DNA from 4 places in the Rhizobium sp. L9 genome. Region 1 is predicted to be linked to each of the others. Evidence: predicted binding sites of a transcription regulator. Region 1 holds the regulator's gene; each other region holds the start of a gene.
What was found. The regulator LexA, encoded in region 1, represses DNA repair genes until DNA is damaged. The targets are predictions, from matches to a motif close to TGTTCNNNNTGTGTTCNG.
Positions count from the first base shown of each region.

Region 2: the regulator LexA is predicted to act here: its motif matches at 3,900-3,917, upstream of CO660_RS04685 (glycosyl transferase).
Region 3: the regulator LexA is predicted to act here: its motif matches at 1,386-1,403, upstream of CO660_RS06010 (UvrD-helicase domain-containing protein).
Region 4: the regulator LexA is predicted to act here: its motif matches at 2,608-2,625, upstream of CO660_RS05735 (ribonuclease).

Region 1 covers NZ_NWSZ01000008.1:68,792-74,592, forward strand. The annotation lists gene kdsA (3-deoxy-8-phosphooctulonate synthase) at 1-777, opposite strand, end outside; partial or broken gene CO660_RS10160 (VOC family protein) at 774-1,673, opposite strand; gene lexA (transcriptional repressor LexA) at 1,872-2,588, shown strand; gene CO660_RS10170 (ComEC/Rec2 family competence protein) at 2,569-5,001, opposite strand; gene gltA (citrate synthase) at 5,291-5,801, shown strand, end outside.
Region 2 covers NZ_NWSZ01000004.1:216,517-222,317, reverse strand. The annotation lists gene CO660_RS04710 (F0F1 ATP synthase subunit C) at 10-237, shown strand; gene CO660_RS04705 (F0F1 ATP synthase subunit B) at 315-938, shown strand; gene CO660_RS04700 (F0F1 ATP synthase subunit B) at 942-1,433, shown strand; gene CO660_RS04695 (ribonuclease HII) at 1,816-2,505, opposite strand; gene CO660_RS04690 (PA0069 family radical SAM protein) at 2,673-3,830, opposite strand; gene CO660_RS04685 (glycosyl transferase) at 3,971-4,489, shown strand; gene CO660_RS04680 (hypothetical protein) at 4,860-5,216, shown strand; gene moaB (molybdenum cofactor biosynthesis protein B) at 5,296-5,801, opposite strand, start outside.
Region 3 covers NZ_NWSZ01000005.1:144,836-150,636, forward strand. The annotation lists gene CO660_RS06010 (UvrD-helicase domain-containing protein) at 1-1,343, opposite strand, end outside; gene CO660_RS06015 (VOC family protein) at 1,554-2,030, shown strand; gene CO660_RS06020 (PrkA family serine protein kinase) at 2,432-4,375, shown strand; gene CO660_RS06025 (YeaH/YhbH family protein) at 4,388-5,662, shown strand; gene CO660_RS06030 (SpoVR family protein) at 5,659-5,801, shown strand, end outside.
Region 4 covers NZ_NWSZ01000005.1:79,108-84,908, forward strand. The annotation lists gene CO660_RS05720 (CaiB/BaiF CoA-transferase family protein) at 1-461, opposite strand, end outside; gene CO660_RS05725 (DMT family transporter) at 480-1,436, opposite strand; gene CO660_RS05730 (alpha/beta hydrolase) at 1,433-2,383, opposite strand; gene CO660_RS05735 (ribonuclease) at 2,641-3,381, shown strand; gene ettA (energy-dependent translational throttle protein EttA) at 3,479-5,128, shown strand; gene CO660_RS05745 (metalloregulator ArsR/SmtB family transcription factor) at 5,292-5,801, shown strand, end outside.

The sequences.
Region 1 (5,801 bases):
CATGTTCGGCCCGTCGGACGGTGCGTTGTCGGGATCCTGATGGGTTTCGACGAAGACGCCGGCAATTCCCGTCGCCACTGCCGCGCGCGCCAGCGTTTCCACGAACTCGCGCTGGCCGCCGGAGGAATCGCCCTGCCCGCCCGGCTGCGCCACGGAATGGGTGGCGTCAAAAATGACGGGAGCTCCCATCGCCGCCATGATCGGCAGCGAACGCATGTCGGAAACCAGCGTATTGTAGCCGAAGGAGGCACCGCGCTCGCACAAGAGCACATTCAGATTGCCGCTGGCGTTGAGCTTCTTCAGAACGTTCTTCATATCCCAAGGGGCGAGGAACTGGCCCTTCTTGACATTGACGGCGCGGCCGGTTCTGGCGGCGGCGATCAGAAGGTCCGTCTGACGGCAGAGGAAGGCCGGGATCTGCAGAACATCGACCACCTTGGCCACCTCGGCGCATTGCTCGGCCGTATGGACGTCGGTTATGACGGGAAAGCCGAATTCCTTCTTGAGGTCGGCAAAGACCTCCATGCCCTTTTCCAGGCCGATGCCGCGTTCAGCCGAGAGCGAGGTACGGTTCGCCTTGTCGAAGGAGCTCTTGTAGACGAGGCCAATGCCGAGCTTGCCGCAAAGCTCCTTCAGCGTGCCGGCGACCATGAAGGCGTGATCCCGGCTCTCCATTTGGCATGGACCGGCGATCAGCGACAAGCGGCCAGTATTGGAAAAAGTGACCTGGCCTTCGCCTTCGCCGATCCTGACTTCGGAATTCGTGTCGGTGCTCATCGTGTTTCCTCGAAGGCGAAGAGCGCACCCTGCCCGGGCGTGGGCTTCACCAGAATGCGATTGTTCTTGCGCGTGTGAATGTGATCCCGTTAGCACCCAAATGCGCTTCTGTCACGGCAAGATCGATGACGGTGAAGAGGATTGCCCGCCCCCGCAGGCCGCGATCGGCTGATGAGACAGCGGTCTCGAAATAGGCCTCCAGCCCTTCCGGCCGTCATCAAGCTGATCTTTGCATTTGATGCCGCGATATTCATGCCGAAACCGGTTTTCTCCACCGCCGCCTGCCCAATCGCGAGCCCGACGAAGGCGGCGAATGCCGCCGGGTCCGGTGCACAAAGTGCGATCTCGGCAATGCCGATCACGCCATTGGCGTGTCTCTCCAGCGCGGCGCGATCTGTAGGGAACGAAGTGATGCGCTGGCAAGTAAAGAGAAAGAAATCGGGGGCGCGCAAATCAGCTGCAAAGGCCAGCTTAAAGCTGCCGACGCTCTCCGAACCGTCCGGCATCCGCATCGGCCGGCTGAACTGCAACATCTCACCGGCGCTCGCGCCGTTGCTGACGAAGCGCTTATGATCGAGGTCGGCATCCTCGCTGAGGAAGGCCAGCGCAGAAAGTCCCTCCTCGCCGCAGCGGAAACGGAAGGCGCGATTGCGGGCGATGAAGACGTTGCCCTGGCGGGCCGCTGCTTCGCTCTCGTCGACACTCGCCACGCCAAGCGGCTCCAGATAGGTCTTGTCGGCGAAAAAGACGCAGGCATTCTCCGTTCCGAAGGGATGGCGCGCATCGGCGGCGACGGTGAAACCGAGCTTGCCGAGCCTCTCACGCGCCAGATCGATATTGACCACGGGCAGCACGACATGATCCAGCGGGTGCGACCTGGCGGAATGCGCGTTCATGAATATCCCTCCTGAAACCGGAAAGAGATGTGCGACAGCACCTCCCTCAATGCAAGACATGTGCGCCAATCCGGCAAATGAAAATAAAAATCTCAGCGAGTTGACGTGAACTTTTACGGAAATTTAGCTACTTGCGGAACACATATGGAACATATAGTGTCCGTTCTGGATTTGTTTCAATCACGGGGTCTAACGTCGATGCTCACGCGCAAACAACAGGAGCTTCTCCTTTTCATCCATGAGCGCATGAAGGAATCCGGCGTTCCTCCCTCTTTCGACGAAATGAAGGATGCCCTGGATCTCGCCTCGAAATCCGGCATTCACCGCCTGATCACGGCGCTTGAGGAACGCGGCTTCATTCGCCGCCTACCGAACCGCGCCCGGGCGCTCGAGGTGATCAAGCTTCCGGAGGCCTATAACCCCAGTCTTCAGCGTCGCGGTTTTTCGCCGAGCGTCATCGAGGGCAGCCTCGGTAAGCCCCAGCCGGTCGCCGCCCCCGCTGCGCCAAAGCCGGTCGCCGACAATGGCAACTCCGTCTCCGTGCCGGTCATGGGACGTATCGCCGCCGGCGTTCCGATCTCGGCGATCCAGAACAACACCCACGATATAGTCGTTCCTTCAGATATGCTCGGCTCCGGTGAGCACTATGCGCTGGAGGTTAAAGGCGATTCGATGATCGACGCCGGCATCTTCGACGGCGACACCGTGATCATTCGCAACGGCAGTACCGCCAGTCCCGGCGATATCGTCGTTGCCCTCGTCGATGACGAGGAAGCAACGCTGAAGCGTTTCCGCCGCAAGGGCGCCTCGATCGCGCTCGAGGCCGCCAACCCGGCTTATGAGACCCGCATCTTCGGGCCCGACCGCGTCAAGGTGCAGGGCAAGCTCGTCGGCCTCATCCGTCGCTATCACTGACGCCGGATGGGCTGGAATCGGTAAAACGATCATTGCGCCAATCATAGGCGCGATGGCGCATCCATGGTCGCGACAAGGCATCGAAGGCGGTGGTGACCTCCAGGCCGGCATCGGCGAAACGCAATTCGAGCGAGCCGGTCCTACGCAGCGTCTCGCCGGTGAAAAGCGTGCCACCTGAACGGCAGCTGTTGAAACGCAGACGGACCGAGGTCACGACGATATCGGCCGTATCGCAGGCCGGGCCGAGATAGGCGGCATTGTCGATAACGGTGACGATATGGCCATTGCCAAGTCTTGATGTGCACCAAGCCTTCTTGACGCAGGAAAAACGGTTTGCTTCACCGCCTGCTGCGGCTGCCCGCATCGCCGCACTCGCTTCGTTCTGCTGATCGCGGGAAAGCCTGACACGGCGGCCTTCTCCTTCCGGCGGGATGGCCGGACCATCCAGCATCTTCGGCGGATCATGTGTCGGCAGCACCAGCGCTCTCTGCCACTGGTCGAATATGAAATCCGGCGGGTTTTCACGGTTGGAAGCTATTGCCTCAGCCGCGACGACCGCAACCAGACTGCCATCCTCCGAAATCACCAGATCCGGCGGCCGGGGAACCGGCAGAAGCAGCACGATGAGCGTCGAGATGGCGATGATCGATGTGCCGACATGGCGCAGCCGAGTGCGCAGCAGCGTCAGCAGCAGAAAGCCTGCCACCGCCACTGCGAAATACCAGCCGGGCAAGCGGCCGATGCCGATATCACCGCCCCAGCCGGACACCGTCTTGGCAACCGCAATCACCAGATCGAGGCCGAATCCGACGACCTTCCAGAGCGGAGCGTCCAGACCGAAAGGCATGAGCAACATCGCCAACAATCCGGCCGGCATGACGATGAAGGAGATAATCGGCATCGTCGCAAGGTTTGCCGGCAGGCCGTAAGCCGTCAGGCGATGAAAATGCTCGATCGAAAACAATGCGGTGGAAAAGCCGCCGATCAGCGAGGTCAGGAAGACGCCGCCGAAGAAACCGGCGACGGCAACCACCGGCCTGATGATCGGCAGTTTCAGAAAAGCGTTTTCGCGGACACGCCTGTCCTTCCACAACTGATAGCCCGATACCAAGGCCAATGTGGCGGCAAAGGACATTTGAAAGCTCGGGCCCAATACTTCCGAAGGTGAAATGGCGATGATGATGAGCGCGGAGAGAACGACATTGCGCAGGCTAATCGACGGCCGGTCGAAGAAGACGGCAATCAGCATGATGGCCATCATGATAAAGGCGCGCTCGGCCGAAACCCCGAAACCGGAGATCAGGTAATAGGCGGTGACGGCGATGAGCGCGCCGGCAGCGGCGATCTTCTTTGTCGGATAGGCTTGGGCGATGCCGGGAAAGAGGCTGAGCAGCATCCGGAAGCCGACGAAGAAGATGCCAGCCGACAGCGCCATGTTGAGGCCCGAGATCGCGACGATATGGGCAAGGCCGGACTGGCGCAGCGCCTCTGTCGTCACGTGCGATATGGCGCGCCGTTCATCCGTCACCAGGGCAGCGGCAAAGGCGCCGGTATCACCGGGCAGGATCGATCTTATGCGGTCGCCGATGCTGCTGCGCAGCTGGTAGAGCCATTCGAGCAGGGCGTCCGCCGTCGACCTGGCCGCCTGCGGGCCTGCCTCCAAGTCGAGTTTCTCCGGCGCACCATAGAAGAAACCGTTGGCGCCGATGCCGTCGAAATAGGCACCGAAGGAAAAGTCGTTGAGCGCGGGAAGTGCGGGGCCTGCCGGCGGCGTCAGACGTGCCTTGCCGGTGATGACGTCGCCGATCTCGAAAGGCGCATCGGCGCCCCGGACGATCGCGGTGATGCGTCTCGGCGGCCGTTTCAGCTCCGGCGCCTCGGTGCCGGCGACGGCAAGAATGTAGCGCCAGCGCCCGCGCCCGTCGCCTTCCCGCCGTTCGACGCGGCCAGTCACCGTCGTCGTCACGGATGAATCGAGGATCACCGTTGAAGCCCGCCAGCTCTCGAACTGAGCTGAGAGCATGCCGCCGGCGAAAAGTGCCAGCGTCATGAAACTTGCGCGCAAGGCCGGCCGGCTGGGATCGGTGAGGAAAACCGCGGCCGCCGACACCAGCAGGCAGAGCAGCGATGCAACGAGGGGAAAATCCGATGCCGCAAGAAACCAGAAGGCCGAGCCGGCTCCGAGGAAGACCGGCGAGAACAGCAGCAGGCGTCCATGATCGGCCTCTTCGCCAAGCATGCAGGCCCCGGCACGGAGCGATTGCCCGGCGGTGGCCAGCAGCCGACGATGCAATGGGGTCTGCGACTGCGTCCTTGCCGATTGAGTCACCACCGCAGGCGCAGGAAAATCTGGCGGATCGGCAAGACCGACGCCCGCTTGCGGCCGCAATTCGGCTGTCATCGTTTCCTGCATGCCCCGCCCAAGATCACCCCGCCAGGCCCCAAGAATGCAACCTTCAAGCAAATCCGGCAAGGATAATCGATTGAAATACGAGGGAAAATCGTAAGCGGCAAAAGGCCAGTCGAATCATCGGCTTCCGCTATGCGTGCGGCTCATCGCTGCAGTGCCTAAAAGGTGATGCCGCAATGCACAAAATGCCATCACGGTAACTTGGCATTAGCGTCACGATCATATAGCTATCGGAAAGGACGCTTAACCCCTATGGCGCTTTTGTGGCGCCACCGACATTTCGGAGGACAGCATGACGGATCAAAGCGCTACAATAAAAATCGGTGACAAATCGGTTGACCTCGCCGTTAAAAGCGGCACGATCGGCCCGAGCGTCATCGACATCGGTGCCCTCTACAAGAACACCGCTTCCTTCACTTACGATCCGGGCTTCACCTCGACCGCATCCTGTGAATCGAAAATCACCTATATCGACGGTGACGAAGGTGTGCTGCTGCACCGCGGCTATCCGATCGAGCAGCTGGCCGAGCACGGCGACTTCCTCGAGGTCTGCTACCTCCTGCTCTACGGCGAACTGCCGACGGCCGCGCAGAAGAAGGACTTCGACTATCGCGTCACGCACCACACGATGGTGCATGAGCAGATGAGCCGCTTCTTCACCGGCTTCCGCCGCGATGCACATCCGATGGCCGTCATGTGCGGCTGCGTCGGCGCACTGTCGGCCTTCTATCACGACTCCACAGACATCACCGATCCGCACCAGCGCATGGTCGCCAGCCTGCGCATGATCGCCAAGATGCCGA
Region 2 (5,801 bases), on a different contig from region 1:
GAGTTCAACATGGAAGCGGAAGCAGCAAAGTTCATCGGTGCAGGCCTGGCTTGCTTTGGTATGGCCGGTACGGCTCTCGGCCTCGGCAATATCTTCGGCAGCTACCTCTCCGGCGCTCTGCGCAATCCGTCTGCCGCTGACAGCCAGTTCGGCCGTCTGGTATTCGGCTTCGCCGTTACGGAAGCTCTGGGCATCTTCTCGCTGCTCGTCGCTCTCCTCCTCCTCTTCGCTGTCTGATATCGGCGAATAGATGGATCACGGCCTGCGACCGCAAGCCGTGATCCTTTGCATTTGCAGTCCACCTGGAGGTGAGCATGTTTTTTGTGACCCCGGCTTACGCTGAAGAAGCACCGGCGGCAGCGACCGGCACGGATGCGCATGCCGCTCCGGCCGCAGGCGAGGTCCATACCGAGACCGGTGTTGCCGAAGGCGAACACGCCCGCGGCCCGTTCCCGCCTTTCGATTCGACGACTTACGCATCCCAGCTGCTCTGGCTGGTGATTACGTTCGGCGTCTTCTACCTCCTTATGCAAAAGGTCATTGCGCCGCGCATCGGGGCCATCCTCGACCAGCGCCACACGCGCATCTCCCAGGACCTGGAAGAAGCAGGCCGCCTGAAAGCGGAAGCCGATGCCGCCGTCGAGACCTATGAAGGCGAACTGGCCGCTGCCCGCGCCAAATCCCACGCGATCGGTTCCGCCGCCCGCGACGCCGCGAAGGTCAAGGCCGAAGAGGATCGCCGCACCGTCGAGGCCAGCCTGTCGGAAAAGATCAAGGCTGCGGAAGCCCGGATCGCCGACATCAAGGCCAAGGCCTTCGCCGACGTCGGCACCATTGCCGAGGAAACGGCAGCCGCCGTCGTCGAACAGCTGATCGGCAGCAGCGCTGCGCAGGCAGATGTCGCCGCCGCCGTCGCGGCCGCCAAGAAGGAGGCTTGATCGATGGAATTTCATTTCGACGCGACTTTCTTCGCCTTTGTCGGCCTCGTCCTCTTTCTGGCGCTGGTCGTCTATCTGAAGGTTCCGGGCATGATGGCACGCTCGCTTGACGACCGCGCCGACCAGATCCGCAATGAATTGGCCGAAGCCAAGCGCCTGCGCGAGGAAGCCCAGCATCTGCTCGCTGAATACCAGCGCAAGCGCAAGGAAGCGGAAGCGGAAGCGGCCCATATCGTTGCCGCCGCTGAGCGCGAAGCCGAGATGCTGACCGCCGAGGCGAAGAAGAAGACGGAAGAATTCGTCGCCAACCGCACGGCGCTCTCGGAGCAGAAGATCAAGCAGGCCGAGGCCGATGCGATGAAGGCGGTGCGTTCCGCCGCCGTCGACCTTGCCATCGCGGCCGCAGAAACGGTGCTCGCCAAGAAGGCCGACGGCAAGGTCCAGTCCGAGCTCTTCGGCAACGCCGTCGGACAGGTCAAGACACGGCTCAACTGAGCAGTATCGACTGGAATAAGGAAAGGCCGGGCATGTCCCGGCCTTTTTCTTTGGTGATAAGGCCTGTTCTTTGCTTGGCCTCGTGCGGAGGCAGCGCAGCGTCCCTGCTCCGGCGTCCGCCCCTCATCGGGCTGCCGCGACCTTCTCCCCGCTTGCAGGGAGAAGGGGACATGCAGCAACCTTTCTGTCCCTTCCACTCTGTCCTTTTGCAGCTCGCGCTCGGATGGCCTTACGAGTGGACGTGTCTGCGAGAGCTAGACTAAGGGGAACGGAGAGGGTGCGGTATATCCCCTTCTCCCGCATGCGGGGAGAAGGTGGCGGCAGCCGGATGAGGGGCTGATCGCCAGTCCAAAGGCGGAATATGCCGATCTTTTTTCGGCGACTATTCCGAAAGCAGTTCGTCCATCTCAGGCTCGTCGCCGTCCTTCCGCAGTGGCCGAAAGCTCATCCGGTGCAGGGAGCAGGGGCCGTGCTGTTCAATGCCGGCGCGGTGCTGCGCCGTGCCGTAGCCGGCGTGGGCCGCAAAACCGTAATCGGGAAATACATGATGCGCCCGCGCCATCATCCGATCGCGCGTCACCTTGGCGACGATAGAGGCGGCGGCGATAGAAACCGAGCGGGCGTCACCCTTGACCACGGCCTGTCCTGGGCAATCGAGGCCGGGCGGCACATCAAGCCCATCTGTCAGGACGTAGCTTGCGGGAATGGCGAGGCTGCAGATGGCGCGGCGCATCGCATCCAGGCTTGCCTTGCGTATGTCCGTTTCGTCGATCCGGGTCGAGCTGGAGGAGGCGATGGAAACCGTCGCGGTCGCCAGGATCTGCACGAAGAGTTCTTCGCGCCGCTGCGCCGAGAGCTGCTTGGAATCGTTGAGGCCTTCAGGGATGCGCTTCGGATCGAGGATGACCGCAGCGGCCACCACGGGCCCCGCCAGCGGCCCGCGGCCTGCCTCGTCGGCGCCGGCGACCGGCCAGTGGCCGGCCTTGCGGGCTTTGAGCTCAAGCTTGAAATCCGGCACGAGAGGGACCGTGTCGAAAAGCAGGGGAGAATCGGGTGGCGTGCGACGTTTCATGCGGCTGAACCTCGCACGCCAACCCGATTTCCCGCAAGTCCCCGGATCAGGGCGGCGGCCGGGGACGGTCCGGCGGATGGAGGCGGTCAGGGCCATCCGCGGAAATTGCGCTCGGGGCTCGAAAACAGGGCGGATTTTCTGAGCAGCCGATGCGCAAGCTTAAAAAATCAGAGCAGAGACAGCTGTACGCCGCTGCCATCCGGTGGCACGAACAGATCGTCGCGCAACGGCACGCTGCGGCGTGTCAGCTCGAAGCGTCTCGCCGCCATTTCGAAGCGCCGGGCGATCTGCCAGGCATAGGGACCGGCGCCCTTCATGCGCTTGCCGAATTCGGCGTCGTAATCCTTGCCGCCGCGCATCGAGCGCACCAGCGACATCACGTGCCGGTAACGATCGGGATAGTGCTGCAGCAACCAGTCGCGAAAGAGCGGGCTGACTTCAAGCGGCAGCCTGAGGATGACATAACTCGCCTCGGTTGCGCCGGCAGCCTTCGCCGATTCCAGAATGCGCTCCAATTCGTGATCGTTCAGCGCCGGGATCAGCGGAGCGGCCATGACGGCAGTCTGGATCCCTGCCTCAGACAGCGCATGAATGGTCTCCAGCCGTCGCGGCGGCGTGGCGGCGCGCGGTTCCATCGCCCGGGCAAGCTTGCGGTCGAGCGTGGTGACCGAGATGCCGACGCGCACCAGGTTTTTGCCGGCCATCTCCTGCAGAATGTCGAGATCGCGCAGGATCATCGCCGACTTGGTGACGATCGACACCGGATGGTTCGCCTTGTTCAGCACCTCGAGGATGCCGCGCATGATGCGCCATTCCTTCTCGATCGGTTGATAGGGGTCGGTATTGGTGCCGATCGCGATCACCCTCACCTTGTACCCCGGCTTGGCGAGCTCCCGCTCCAAGAGCTTCGCCGCATCGGGCTTGGCGAAGAGCTTCGTCTCGAAATCGAGCCCCGCCGAAAGCCCCATATAGGCGTGCGTCGGGCGGGCGAAACAATAGATGCAGCCGTGCTCGCAGCCGCGATAGGGATTGATCGAACGGTCGAAGGAAAGGTCCGGCGATTCATTGCGTGTAATCGCGGTGCGCGGCTTTTCGATCTGAACCTCGGTCTTGAACGGTGGCAGTTCTTCCAGCGTCTGCCAACCGTCGTCGAAGGTCTCCCGCTGCAGCGCTTCGAACCGGCCTGTTGGGTTCAGTCCCGCTCCACGCCCGCGCCGCCGGTCAACCTCGACCCGAAGACCAGAGGACACGATCATCGCATCGGCAATATCTGCCGTATTGGCAGGCGCGAATGCGGCCTGCCCTGCCAGGGACTGCTCTCTCATCGGATTCTCCCGCAGCGGAAAGCCGTTGTCTCCGCCCGTTTGTGATGATTAAATTCCTATCGATAAAACGAGAACAATGCAAGAACAAAATACGCAAAACGGTGCTGGCAAAAAATTGTGCGGCGCATTATGAATAATCGATGTTGACGGTTGTTCTCGAATGCCAGGATCAGGAATCCGAACTGGCGCAGACCTTATCGGTATTGGTGGCAGGCGCGGTGGAAGGACTGGTCAGCGATGTGATCGTGCTTGATCACGGCTCGCGCGACGGCACCTCGCGGGTTGCCGACGCCGCCGGCTGCCGTTTCCATTCACAGTGGGATATCAAGGACATCGTGCGCTCCGCCCGAGGCGAATGGCTGCTCTTTATCGAGCCGGGCGCCAGGCCCCAGGCCGGCTGGATCGATGAGATCGCCGAATATGTGGCGCTGAATAAGACACCCGCGCGCTTTGCCGCGTCGCGCGGCTATCGACGCCCGTTCTTCCAGCGCGTTGCCCGCAGTCGACCGCCGCTGGAGCTTGGCTTGTTGATGCCGAAGAACCTGGCGCTCGCCGCTGCCAGAAGCGGGATGCCTGTCGGCGACTTCGCCAAGGGCCAGAAGCCGCGCAAGCTTGCAAGTGAATTGATTCCTTCCTGGGTGGCGCGTGCCACGCGGTAGAATGCCCATCGCTGCATCGACGCTGTCTGAGAGATTGTCCCTCACCTAACCATCTCCTCGTAAAAGCGGGGCGAGGGGACGTGCCCAGTGCAACGTCGAGATGGAGGAAGCCGGTGCGGCATATCCCCTTCGCCCGCAAGGGGGAAGGTGGCGGCAGCCGGATGGCTGGTCTCGTCGCAAGCGCGCTTTGGTGATTACGTCCCGCCATCGTGCAAAGATGGCGCCCAATCGGATTTCGCGCTATACTTCACCTATGGCGCCGCCGAAGCGCCGCGCTTCGCAACGGATGCCGTGGAATGCCGGTGAACGGCAGAACAGGTCGGCGAAAAATCTCCTCTTCTGCCGGGTTTCCGGCGAAAGGAGGTGCGTCATGCCAAACGGTAGGATTTACCGCATGCGCGGTAGGATCCGCGGCGTACGCGGTAGGATCTACGGCCTGCTGGCCATCATATTGCCGACATTGGTGATCGCGCATCCGAATTCGGCAGCATCGCAGACGATGCTCAGTTGCGCAGGCCGACCCGACGTCGTCAGTTTCCTCGACAGGAATTTCGGTGAGAAGCTCACCGCCGTCGGCCTGATCAACCAAAACGCCGTTCTCGAGGTCTATGCCGCCAAAAGCGGCACCTGGACGCTCGTCGTCACGGATGTCCACGGCATAAGTTGCATTCTGCTGTCGGGTGATAGCTGGGATTCGATGCCGGCTCTGCCGGGCATTACCACATAACAAAGGCCAGCGCGTCGGCCTCGAAAGTCTAAATCGGTTTTCGACGGCGCGATCGCGGCACTGTAACGGCAGCGCCAGTCTATTTCTTTGCGCCGCGTTTCAGATGCTCGTCCAGGCGCGGCATGATCTCGACAAAGTTGCAAGGCACGCTCCGATAGTCGAGCTGTGCTTTCAATATGCCGTCCCAGGCGTCCCGGCAGGCTCCGGGCGAGCCGGGCAGGGCGAAGATGAAGGTGGAGTTGGCAACGCCCGCGGTGGCGCGCGACTGGATTGTCGCCGTGCCGATCTTGTCATAGGAGATACGGTGGAAGACAGCGGAAAAGCCATCCATGCGCTTTTCGAACAGCGGCTCCAGCGCCTCGGGCGTCACGTCTCGGCCGGTAAAGCCGGTGCCGCCCGTGGTGATAACGACATCGATCTCATCCCGCTCGGTCCAGGCTTTGACCTGAGCGGCGATTTTCTCCCGGTCATCGGGCACGATCGCCCGCTCGACCAGCCTGTGGCCGGCCTCGGCGATCCGCACCGCCAGCGTATCGCCGGACTTGTCCGTCTCCGGCGTGCGCGTATCCGAGACGGTGAGGACGG
Region 3 (5,801 bases), on a different contig from region 1:
GCATCGCGGATTTCGAGGCGCTCATAGAAGCGCGGGCCGCCAATGACGCGGTAGTTGAGGCCAAGGGTGACGAAGCGATCTTCGAATTCGCGCATCTGGAAGGAGGCGCGCACGAGGATCGCCATGTCGTTCAGCAGATGCTTGCTGCGCTGGAGTTGCTCGATCTCCTCGCCAATGGCGCGGGCTTCCTCCTCGGAGTCCCAGGAGGCGTGAACCTGCACCTTGACGTCATCGGGATCGGTGCGATCGGTGAACAGCGTCTTGCCCAGGCGCCCTTCATTATGGGCGATCAGATGGGCGGCGGCACCGAGGATATGTTCGGTCGATCGGTAGTTGCGCTCGAGCTTGATCACTTTGGCGCCCGGGAAATCCTTCTCGAAGCGAAGAATATTGTCGACCTCCGCACCGCGCCAGCCATAGATCGACTGGTCGTCGTCACCGACGCAGCAGACATTCTGCGGCTCGCCCTTGCTGCGCTGGGCCAGCAGCCTCAGCCACATATATTGGGCGGTGTTGGTATCCTGATATTCGTCGACGAGGATATAGCGGAAGCGGCCGTGATATTCCTTTAGGAGATCCGGATTCTTGCGGAAGATCGCGATCGGATGCATCAGCAGGTCGCCGAAATCGCAGGCGTTCAGCGTCGACAAGCGCGCCTGATAGGCGAAATAGAGATCGCGGCCGCGGCCATTGGCGAAGGCGCGGGCATCGCCTTCGGGAATATCGGCCGGTCCGAGGCCCTTGTTCTTCCAGGTGTCGATCATGCCGGCGAACTGCTTTGCCGGCCAGCGCTTGTCGTCGAGACCTTCGGCCTGGATCAACTGCTTGATCAGGCGGACGACGTCATCGGTGTCGAGGATGGTGAAATCGGAACTGAGGCCAACCAACTCGGCATGGCGGCGCAGAAGCTTGACGCCGATTGAATGGAAGGTGCCGAGCCAGGGCATGCCTTCGACGGCGCCGCCGACGAGCAGGGCGATGCGCTCCTTCATCTCGCGCGCGGCCTTGTTGGTAAAGGTGACGGCGAGGATCTGCGACGGGAAGGCGCGGCCGGTATTGAGGATGTGGGCGATGCGGGTCGTCAGCACGCGTGTCTTTCCGGTGCCGGCGCCGGCGAGCACGAGGACAGGACCTTCCAGCGTTTCGACGGCTTCAGTCTGTTCCGGGTTCAGTCCAGCGAGATAATCCGGCCGCTTTCCGCCGTCGCGCGCCGCCATGGCGCGGGCGGCGATGCCGCCGCCAGCGGCGGGTCTTCCGGCTGCGGCGACGGACGGCTGCGGCTTGCGCGCCACTTCGCCGGGCTCTTCGTCGAAGAAGGGAATATCGTCGAAACTATTGCTCATGGCGCGTAATGTAGTGATTCGGGAAGGAAAGACCAGAAAAGATGTTCTGCTTTCATTCCCAAACCACCACTATTGCCTGGGTGCGGGTGGCGAGGCTGCCGCGGGTGAGCGGGCGAAAAATTCCGATCCAGCCTGTCGGAACCGGCGCCGACCAGACGTCCTCGAAGCACGGACAGAAGTCCGGGATACTCGCCAACAAGGAGGCTGTCTATGCCGAAGGTCATTGCAAATCTCTGGTTCGCCGAGCAGGCACGCGAAGCCGTCGAATTCTACGTGTCGATCATTCCGGATTCCAGGATCGGCCGCACCACCATACTTCCGGCGGAAACGCCGAGTGGGCCTCCCGGCAGCGTCGAGCTGATCGAATTCACGCTCGGCGACCAAGCTTTCCTGGCGATGAAGGCCGGCCCGCTCGATAGCTTCAACCACTCGTTCTCGATCGCGGTTCTTCTCGATAGCCAGGCGGAGATCGACCGGATATGGGATGGCTTCCTCGCCAATGGCGGCACGCCGGAGGCATGCGGCTGGCTGAAAGACCGCTGGGGCCTGTCCTGGCAGATCGTGCCGCGCGCTCTCTCGGAGATGATCGCCGACGAAGACCGCGAGCGGGCAAGGTGCGTCACCGAAGTCATGCTCGGGATGGTCAAGATCGATGTGGCTGCGCTGGAGAAAGCGTTCAACGGCTGAGAGCCGGGAGGCGCACGATCGCAATAAACCGGCGGGGGTGACTTCGCCCGGTTTCATCCTGCGGGGGCGCGCTCACTGCCCCGCAATCAGAGCCGGCTTGCTCTTGCCGGCGGGAAATCGCCGATTTTCCACGGCTCGAATCACGGGCGCTATTGCACACCTTTTTGACCTTCATGTCACGTCGCTAAATGTGCTGATATCGCGACGCCCCTTTTCTCAACTACAATAAGAAACAGATTCGTAGAGTAAAAAAATACCGGTGCATGCACAATTTTGTGCATTGCCACAAACGGCCGGTCAGCGTGGAATATACCTACGAAACTATTGATTCTTAGGAACGCCGTGGCCATCTCGATGGTTATACGGCTTAGAGCCTGCGGCATAACCTTAATGGAGGTCCCATGCTGAGTGAATCCGTATTCGATGCGTTTACCCGCAGTTATGAAGCGCGTCGCGAAAGCGACATGTCGGTCTCGGAATATCTTGATCTCTGCAAGACCGATCCGATCGCCTATGCCAACGCCACCGAGCGTCTGCTCGCTGCCATAGGCGAACCACAGATGGTGGACACCGCCAAGGACGCGCGCCTCGGCAGGATCTTCATGAACAGGACGATCCGGGTTTATCCGGCCTTTGCCGGTTTTCACGGCATGGAAGAGACAATCGAACGCATCGTCTCCTTCTTTCGGCATGCAGCGCAGGGGCTCGAGGAGCGCAAGCAGATTCTTTATCTGCTCGGTCCGGTCGGGGGCGGCAAGTCGTCGTTGGCTGAGCGGCTGAAGCAGTTGATGGAAGTGCATCCGATCTATGTGCTGAAGGCGGGCGAAGAGATCAGCCCCGTGTTCGAAAGCCCGCTCAATCTCTTCGATCCGGAGACGATGGGCCTGCTCCTGCAGGAGCAATACGGGATCCCGCAGCGGCGGCTGAACGGATTGATGAGCCCGTGGTGCCTGAAGCGGCTCGACGATTTCGGAGGCGATATCTCCCGATTCCGCGTCGTCAGGATACAACCCTCGCGATTGCGCCAGATCGCAATTGCCAAGACCGAGCCAGGCGATGAGAACAACCAGGACATCTCCTCGTTGGTCGGCAAGGTAGATATCCGCAAGCTGGAAACCTACTCTCAGAACGATCCGGATGCCTACAGCTATTCGGGCGGGCTGAACCGCGCCAATCAAGGCGTGCTCGAATTCGTGGAGATGTTCAAGGCGCCGATCAAGATGCTGCATCCGTTGCTGACGGCCACGCAGGAGGGCAACTATATCGGCTCGGAGAATATCGGCGCCATACCTTTCTCCGGAATCGTCCTTGCTCATTCGAATGAGGCGGAGTGGCAGACTTTCAAGGCCAACAAGAACAATGAGGCCTTCATCGACCGTATCTGCGTGATCAAAGTGCCTTATTGCCTGCGGGTGACAGAAGAACAGAGGATCTACGAAAAGCTGATCGAGGGATCGGAACTGGTGGACGCACCATGCGCCCCGGCAACGCTCGAAATGCTGGCGCGTTTCTCCGTTCTTTCGCGTCTGCGCAAGCACGAGAATTCGACCTTCTTCTCGAAGATGCGCACCTATGACGGGGAGAGCCTGAAAGAAAGCGATCCGCGTGCCCGCAGCGTCCAGGAATACCGGGATGCTGCCGGTATCGACGAAGGCATGGACGGAATATCGACCCGCTTCGCCTTCAAAGTGCTCGCCTCCACCTTCAATCACGACACGACTGACATTGGCGCTGATCCCGTCCATCTGATGTATGTGCTGGAACAGGCGATCCGTCGCGAGCAGTTTCCCGATGATGTCGAGAAGCGTTATCTGGAGTTCATCAAGGCCGATCTTGCGCCACGCTACGCAGAGTTCATTGGCAACGAGATACAGAAGGCCTATCTTGAATCTTATGCGGACTACGGACAGAATCTGTTCGACCGCTACGTAGATTATGCCGATGCCTGGATCGAAGATGTGGACTTCAAGGATCCCGATACTGGTCAGCTTCTCGACCGCGAGCTCCTCAATCAGGAGCTGACGAAGATCGAAAAGCCGGCGGGAATCGCCAATCCGAAGGATTTCCGCAACGAAATCGTCAAGTTCTCACTGAGATCGCGGGCAGCGAATGGCGGAAAAAATCCGTCATGGACGAGCTACGAGAAAATCCGGGAAGTCATCGAGAAGCGTATGTTCTCGCAGGTCGAAGATCTCTTGCCGGTGATTTCCTTCGGATCGAAGAAGGATTCGGAAACAGAAAAGAAGCATAGCGAATTCGTCTCGCGCATGGCCGCGCGAGGTTACACGGAACGGCAGGTTCGGCGCCTCGTCGAATGGTACATGCGCGTCAAACAGGCAAGTTAATGCGGAGCCATTATGCACATTGTCGACCGGCGGCTAAATCCGCGCGGTAAAAGTCTGGAAAATCGTCAGCGGTTCCTTCGACGTATGAAGGGAGCCGTGCAGCAGGCGGTGAAACGTTCGCTGCAAAATCGAAACATTCGAGACGTGCTCGACGGCGGGGAGATCAGCCTGCCGATCGATGGGATGGCAGAACCAAGCTTTCGAAGGGGTGAAGGTGGCATCGCCGACCACATCCTGCCCGGGAACCGGGCTTTCGTCGAGGGGGACATCATTCCGCGGCCGCCGGGCGGGAAGGGCGGAAAACCAAAAGATGCAGGCGAGGGCGACGGTGAGGATGGCTTCCGTTTCGTACTGACGCGGGAGGAATTCCTCGATGTGTTCCTTGACGACCTCGAATTGCCAGACCTCGCCAAGCGGCGTCTAGCCGAAACCGAGGAGGAAACTCCGTTCCGGGCCGGCTATTCCGTATCAGGGTCGCCTTCCAACATTGCCGTCGGCCGCACGACGAAGCTGGCAATGATGCGCCGCGTTGCGCTTGGCCGCCCACGCCGCGAAGAAATCGAAGCCCTGCAGCGGCAGATCGAGGAATGCGAGGACGAGGAGACCCGTCTGGCGCTTGAGACAAAACTCAAAGCCCTGACGGAAAAAAGCCGGCGCATTCCCTATATCGATCCGCTGGATGTCCGCTATCGCCGCTTCGAAAACGAGCCGAAGCCAGTCGCGAAAGCGGTGATGTTCTGCCTGATGGACGTGTCAGGCTCCATGTCGGAGCACATGAAGGACCTCGCGAAGCGATTCTATCTGCTGCTCTACCTTTTCCTGTCGAAACGCTACAAGAAGGTGGAAATCGTCTTCATCCGTCATACCGACAGGGCTGAGGAGGTCGATGAGGAAACCTTCTTCTACGGCCCGGCGACGGGTGGCACGCTGGTTTCGAGTGCGCTTGCCGCAATGCGGGCAATTATCGCAGCGCGTTTCGACCCGGCGGAGTGGAATATTTATGGTGCCCAGGCCTCGGATGGCGACAACGCCCATTCGGACGGAAATCTGACCGGGCAGCTGCTGCGCGAGATTTTGCCGCTATGCCAGTATTTCGCCTATATCGAAGTCGGCGAGGAGGGCGGCGATTCTTCAATATCGCGATCGCCGCTGTGGATGCTCTATGATGGGATCCGTTCCGAACCGCTGCCGCTTTCAATGCGCAAGGTCTGCCGGCGAAGCGAAATATTCCCTGTTTTCCACGATCTCTTCCAGAAACGTGAGGCACAGTCGAAGGTGACGCCATGACCATGACGGTGAGGCCAAGAGAGCGGCTCCTATTCGAGGGGGCCGACTGGGACTTTGCAACGCTGCAGCGCATCCACGATGCGTGCGAAGAGATCGCGCTCGGTGAACTCGGCCTCGATGTCTATCCGAACCAGATCGA
Region 4 (5,801 bases), on a different contig from region 1:
ATGTAATCGTAGCCGGCGAAGCCGGCATAGGGGCCGGTCTGGCCGAAGCCTGTGATCGAGCAATAAACGAGCCTCGGGTTCACCTCGCGAACGCTGTCGTAATCGAGCCCGTATTTGACGAGGCCGTCGACCTTGAAATTCTCGATTACCACGTCGGCAGTGGCTATGAGACGACGGACGAGCTGCTGGCCCTCAGGGCTCTTGAGGTCGGCGGTGATGGAGCGTTTGCCGCGATTGGTGGCGTGGTAATAGGCGGCCGAGAGATTTTCGCCGTCCGCACCTTCGACGAAGGGCGGCCCCCATTGGCGAGTATCGTCGCCGCCATCGGGATTTTCAACTTTGATGACGTCGGCGCCGAGATCGGCGAGCATCTGGCCCGCCCAAGGGCCGGCCAGCACGCGGGCAAGCTCGATCACCCGGATGCCGGTAAGCGGCGGCTTTTTCGTCGCGGTCTCGGTCATGGTCCTCCCGTCCAGTGTCTACGGCGCCAGCGTCACCTCAGATGTATCGGATACGGGCTTTGAAGCAAAGCGGCGCTCTCGCCAGAGGATGTAGAAGCCCGACGCCATGATGATCGTGATGCCGAGCCATTTGATGGCATCCGGAAAGTCACCGAAAACAAGCCAGGCGAAGATCGTAGCTGAGACGATCTCGAAATATTGCAGCGGTGCCAGCGTCGACGCCGGTGCTGCCCGATAGGCGTAGACGCCGAGGATTCCGGCTGTGGCGGCCATAGCCCCGACGCCGGCGACATAGAACCAGGCGCTGCCTGCGGGCATGACGGGATCGAAGAGATCGGAGCCGCTTCCTTCACCGATAAAAAGCAGGAGGGTGCAGAAGAGCAAGCCCCACATGCCCATCTGAAACTGCATCGACCAAGGGTCCTCGCTGTGTGAGAGGACGCGGGTCATCAACACGAAGGTCGCGACGCAGAGCGCCGTCAGGATGGGCAGGAGCGCGATGTAGCCGACCTCTTCGAAACTCGGCTGAATGATCAGCATCGCCCCGAAGAAGCCGACGCCGCAGGCGGTGTAACGCCGCCAGCCGATCGTCTCCTTGAGGAAAATGCCGCCGAAGATGGTCACGATGATCGGCTCGATGAAGAAGATCGCGATCGCGTCGGCGACCGCCATGTATTTCAACGTGGTGACGAAAGAGATCATCGAGACGGTGATGATGAAGCCGCGGATGGCGTGGAACAGGCTCTGACGCCAAGAGAAATCGGCAAAGCTGCGCCGCCATAGCACGATCGGCAGCATGCAGAGCGCCTGCACGACGAAGCGGCCGGCAGTGATCTCGGCTGATGGGACGGTTACGACGGCAAGCTTGGCGAAGATATCGATGAGCGGCGAGACCATCACCGACAGAAACATCAGCGCCAGCCCTATCGTCACTTCGGAGGCGGACGAAGCGGCGCGGGCGGAGGGGCTACTCATGACGGATTCTTTCTGGCTTTGGATGTCGCGAGTGCCTCTTCGCACCAGTCCGCGAAGGCTGCGATCGCCGCGTCGGCGCCAATTTCGTTCAGCGTCTCATGCCGCATACCCTGATATATCACTGTACTGATACGAGAGAAGCCTCTGGCTTTCAAATTGTTTGACAGCCAGCGCACGGCTTTTCCACTCTCCGTCGCGGGATCATTGGCGCCGCCGACGAGATGGATTGGCATATCACGCGGCAGCCGATCCAGATGGAGTTTCTGCGGCGCGCGAAAAGTCAGCTCGAAGAGATCGAGCCAGAGCGAGACTGATGCGTCAAAGCCGCAGAGCGGATCGGCGATATATTTGTCGACTTCATCGGCGTGGCGCGACAGCCAGTCGAACTCGGTGCGGCGGTCCGGGATCGATTTTCCCCAAGCTCCGAAGGTGAGCTTCGGCAAGAGGCCGCTCGGGACGTCGGAGCCCTTCAGCATACGTTCCGCAAGGAGGATCGCCTGGGCGGCTCGGCCGGCAAGGCCGACTGCGAAATTCGAATTCCAGACGGCGACAGCATCGAAGTCGGAGGGAGCGGTGACAGCGGCATTGAGCGCGATGAGGCCGCCCATCGAGTGGCCAAATAGGATCACCTTCAGGCCGGGATTGCGCGAGGCCGCATGGGCGCGCATGGCAATGACGTCGCCGATCACCCGATCGACGCCATTCCAGCGGGCGAAGCGGCCAATCGGCGCGTCGGGCGCGGTCGTCTCGCCGTGGCCACGGTGATCATGGGCATAGACGTGATAGCCGCGCCCCGCCATCGCCTCGGCAAAGCGGCCATAGCGCTTCGAGTGCTCCGCCAGGCCGTGCGATATCAACAGGATGCCGCGTGCCGGAGCGGCGGCTTCGGCATGGTGATAGGCCAGAGACGCTTCCCCTACGGCGAGCCTTTGCGTATCAGAAAACATCCGGATCCTCCCTGCCGCAGCAGAGCAGATCGCTACTGCATAATTCCTTAAAGCGGAATCGATTTGGGCAGAATATTCTGCAACCATAAGTGCGACAGCGTCCGTGCGTAACTCAAGAACAGGGAGCTTCCCGGAACAGCCGACTGTTTCCGACGACGCAGTCGAGAACAAATTCCAGGATAGTTGCGATTCAGGGTTGCTGCCGTTTATGCTTTGTGCTTATCTGTTCCTGCATTGTTCTTCTTTTGGGGGTTGAAATGAGCAGCATGCAGTTGCGTACCTTTACATTCGTCGCGTCGATGATCCTTGCCGGCGCTGCCGTGGCGCAGGAGGCCGAGGGCCGTACCCGTTTCATTCTTGCTGCGAGCTGGCAGCCCGCCTTCTGCCAGACGAACCAGAAGAAGCCCGAATGCGCCAGCCAGACCGGCGAGCGCCATGACGCGACGAATTTCTCCCTGCATGGCCTGTGGCCGATGCGGCAGGATTATTGCGGCGTCAGCGACGATCAGAAGGCTGCCGACAAGGACGGCAAATGGGATACTTTGCCTGATGTCGCGCTTTCGGCCGAGACGAAGGCGTCGCTTGCAAAGGCGATGCCCGGCACGCAGTCCGGCCTCGAACGGCACGAATGGATAAAGCATGGCACCTGCACGAAAATGAGCGTGGAGGATTATTTCGGCGTCGGCGTCCATCTGGTGGATGCGCTCAATACATCGGCCGTGCGCGATCTCTTCGCCGCCAATATCGGCAAGACGGTCAAGGCGGAGGCGATCAAGGCTGCTTTCGACAAAAGCTTCGGGCCGGGTGCGGGCGAGCGCGTCAAGATGAGCTGCCGGCGAGCCGGCAGTGTCAGGGTGATCAGCGAGTTGACGATCGGACTGTCTGCGGATGCGGGAGCGGCATCGGCCAAAAGCGCAAGCCTTGCCGATCTGATCCAGGGGGCGGGAAAAACCTCGTTCGGCTGTGACGAGGGCGTTGTCGATGCGGCGGGCTTCTGACCGGAATCCGGCGTAAACGGGTTTCGGCGTTGCTCACAGGCGCTGTTTCGCCTACATAGCGGCACGAAACGAAGTTTCCCGCCCGGAGCAGCGCAGCATGGCACGTCAATTCATCTATCATATGTCCGGCCTCAACAAGGCCTATGGCAACAAGAAGATCCTGGAGAACATCCACCTTTCCTTCTACCCGGATGCCAAGATCGGCATCCTCGGACCGAACGGCGCCGGTAAATCCACTGTGCTGCGCATCATCGCCGGCCAGGACAAGGAGTATACCGGCGAAGCCTGGCTCGCCGAGGGTGCCACAGTCGGCTATCTCGAGCAGGAGCCGAAACTCGACCCCACCAAGACGGTTTTCGAGAACGTCATGGAAGGTGTTGCCGCGAAGACGGCGATCGTCGATCGTTACAACGAATTGATGATGAATTACTCGGACGAGACAGCGGAAGAGGGGGCGAAGCTCCAGGACATCATCGACAGCCAGAACCTCTGGGATCTGGAAAGCCAAGTCGAGATGGCGATGGAAGCCCTGCGCTGCCCGCCGCGCGATGCCGAGGTCACCAGCCTGTCCGGTGGTGAGCGCCGCCGCATCGCACTCTGCCGCCTGCTGCTCTCGCAGCCGGATCTGTTGCTGCTCGACGAGCCGACTAACCATCTGGACGCCGAAACCATCGCCTGGCTCGAAAAGCATCTGCGCGACTATCCCGGCGCCGTGATGATGATCACCCACGACCGCTACTTCCTGGATAACGTCACCGGCTGGATCCTCGAACTCGATCGCGGCCGCGGCATCCCTTACGAAGGCAACTACTCCGCCTATTTGCAGGCCAAGGCCAAGCGCATGCTGCAGGAAAACCGCGAAGAGGCATCGCGCCAGAAGGCGATCAGCCGCGAGCAGGAATGGATTGCTTCCAGCCCGAAGGCTCGCCAGGCCAAGTCGAAGGCGCGTATCAAATCCTACGAGCAGTTGGTGGAGGCGGCCGAGAAGCAGCGTCCCGGCGACGCGCAGATCATCATCCCGGTCAGCGAACGGCTCGGCCAGGTGGTCATCGAGTTGGAAGGCATCACCAAGGGCTTCGAGGGTCGCACGCTGATCAACGACCTGTCGATCAAGCTGCCGCCGGGCGGCATCGTCGGCATCATCGGCCCGAACGGCGCCGGCAAGACGACCCTGTTCAAGATGATCACTGGCCAGGAAAAGCCGGATAGCGGCTCGATCCGTATCGGCGAGACCGTGCATCTCGGTTATGTCGACCAGAGCCGCGACGCGCTGGCCGCCGACAAGACGGTCTGGGAGGAAATCTCCGGTGGCGCCGAAATCATCAAGCTCGGCAAGTTCGACATGAACTCGCGTGCCTACTGCGGCGCCTTCAACTTCAAGGGTGGTGATCAGCAGCAGAAGGTCGGCAATCTCTCGGGCGGTCAGCGCAACCGCGTGCACCTCGCCAAGATGCTGAAGGCCGGGGGCAATGTTCTGCTGCTCGACGAACCCACCAACGACCTCGATACGGAAACGCTCGGCGCTCTCGAAAACGCGCTCGAGAATTTCGCCGGCTGCGCCATCATCATCAGCCACGACCGCATGTTCCTCGACCGTCTGGCGACGCACATCCTGGCTTTCGAAGGCGAGGGCCATGTCGAATGGTTCGAAGGCAATTTCGAGGATTACGAGCAGGACAAGATCCGCCGCCTCGGCCCCGACGCCCTCAATCCTGGCAGTCAGGCTCACAAGCGCCTGACGCGCTGATCCTGCTTTATTTCTGCTTGCAAAGGCCCTGGTTCGACCGGGGCTTTTTCATCTCGGACCTTGTCGCAATTTGCGCAGGCAATTTCGCGAACAGTGCGAATTGCCGCTTGCCACCGCTTTTCAAATCACATAAAGATATCTTTATATCTTGATTGGGCCAATGATGAGCGAACCTTTGAAGCTGGGACTGGATGGGTTGGTGGACGTCTTGAAGGCGGCCGGCGAACCCACGCGTCTGCGTCTTCTGGCCCTTCTCGACGGCGGCGACCTGACGGTCACGGATCTTACCGAAATCCTCGGCCAATCGCAGCCGCGAATCTCCCGCCACCTGAAGCTGCTCGGCGAGGCCGAACTGATCGAACGCTACCAAGAAGGCGCCTGGGCCTATTTCCGTCTCAAGCAGGACGGCAAGGCGGCCATGCTCGTGCGGGCGCTGCTGAAACATGTCTCCGAGAATGACCCGACCATCCTTCGCGACGGCGAGCGGCTTTCGCAGGTCAAGCGCCAGCGAGCCGAGCGGGCGCAGGCCTATTTCAGCCGCAACGCCGCCGAATGGGACGAGCTTCGTCGCCTGCACGCGGCCGATGAGGAGGTCGACGCCGCCGTCATTCGGCTGCTCGGCAACCAGCCGATCGATTCGCTGCTGGATCTCGGCACCGGCACCGGCCGCATC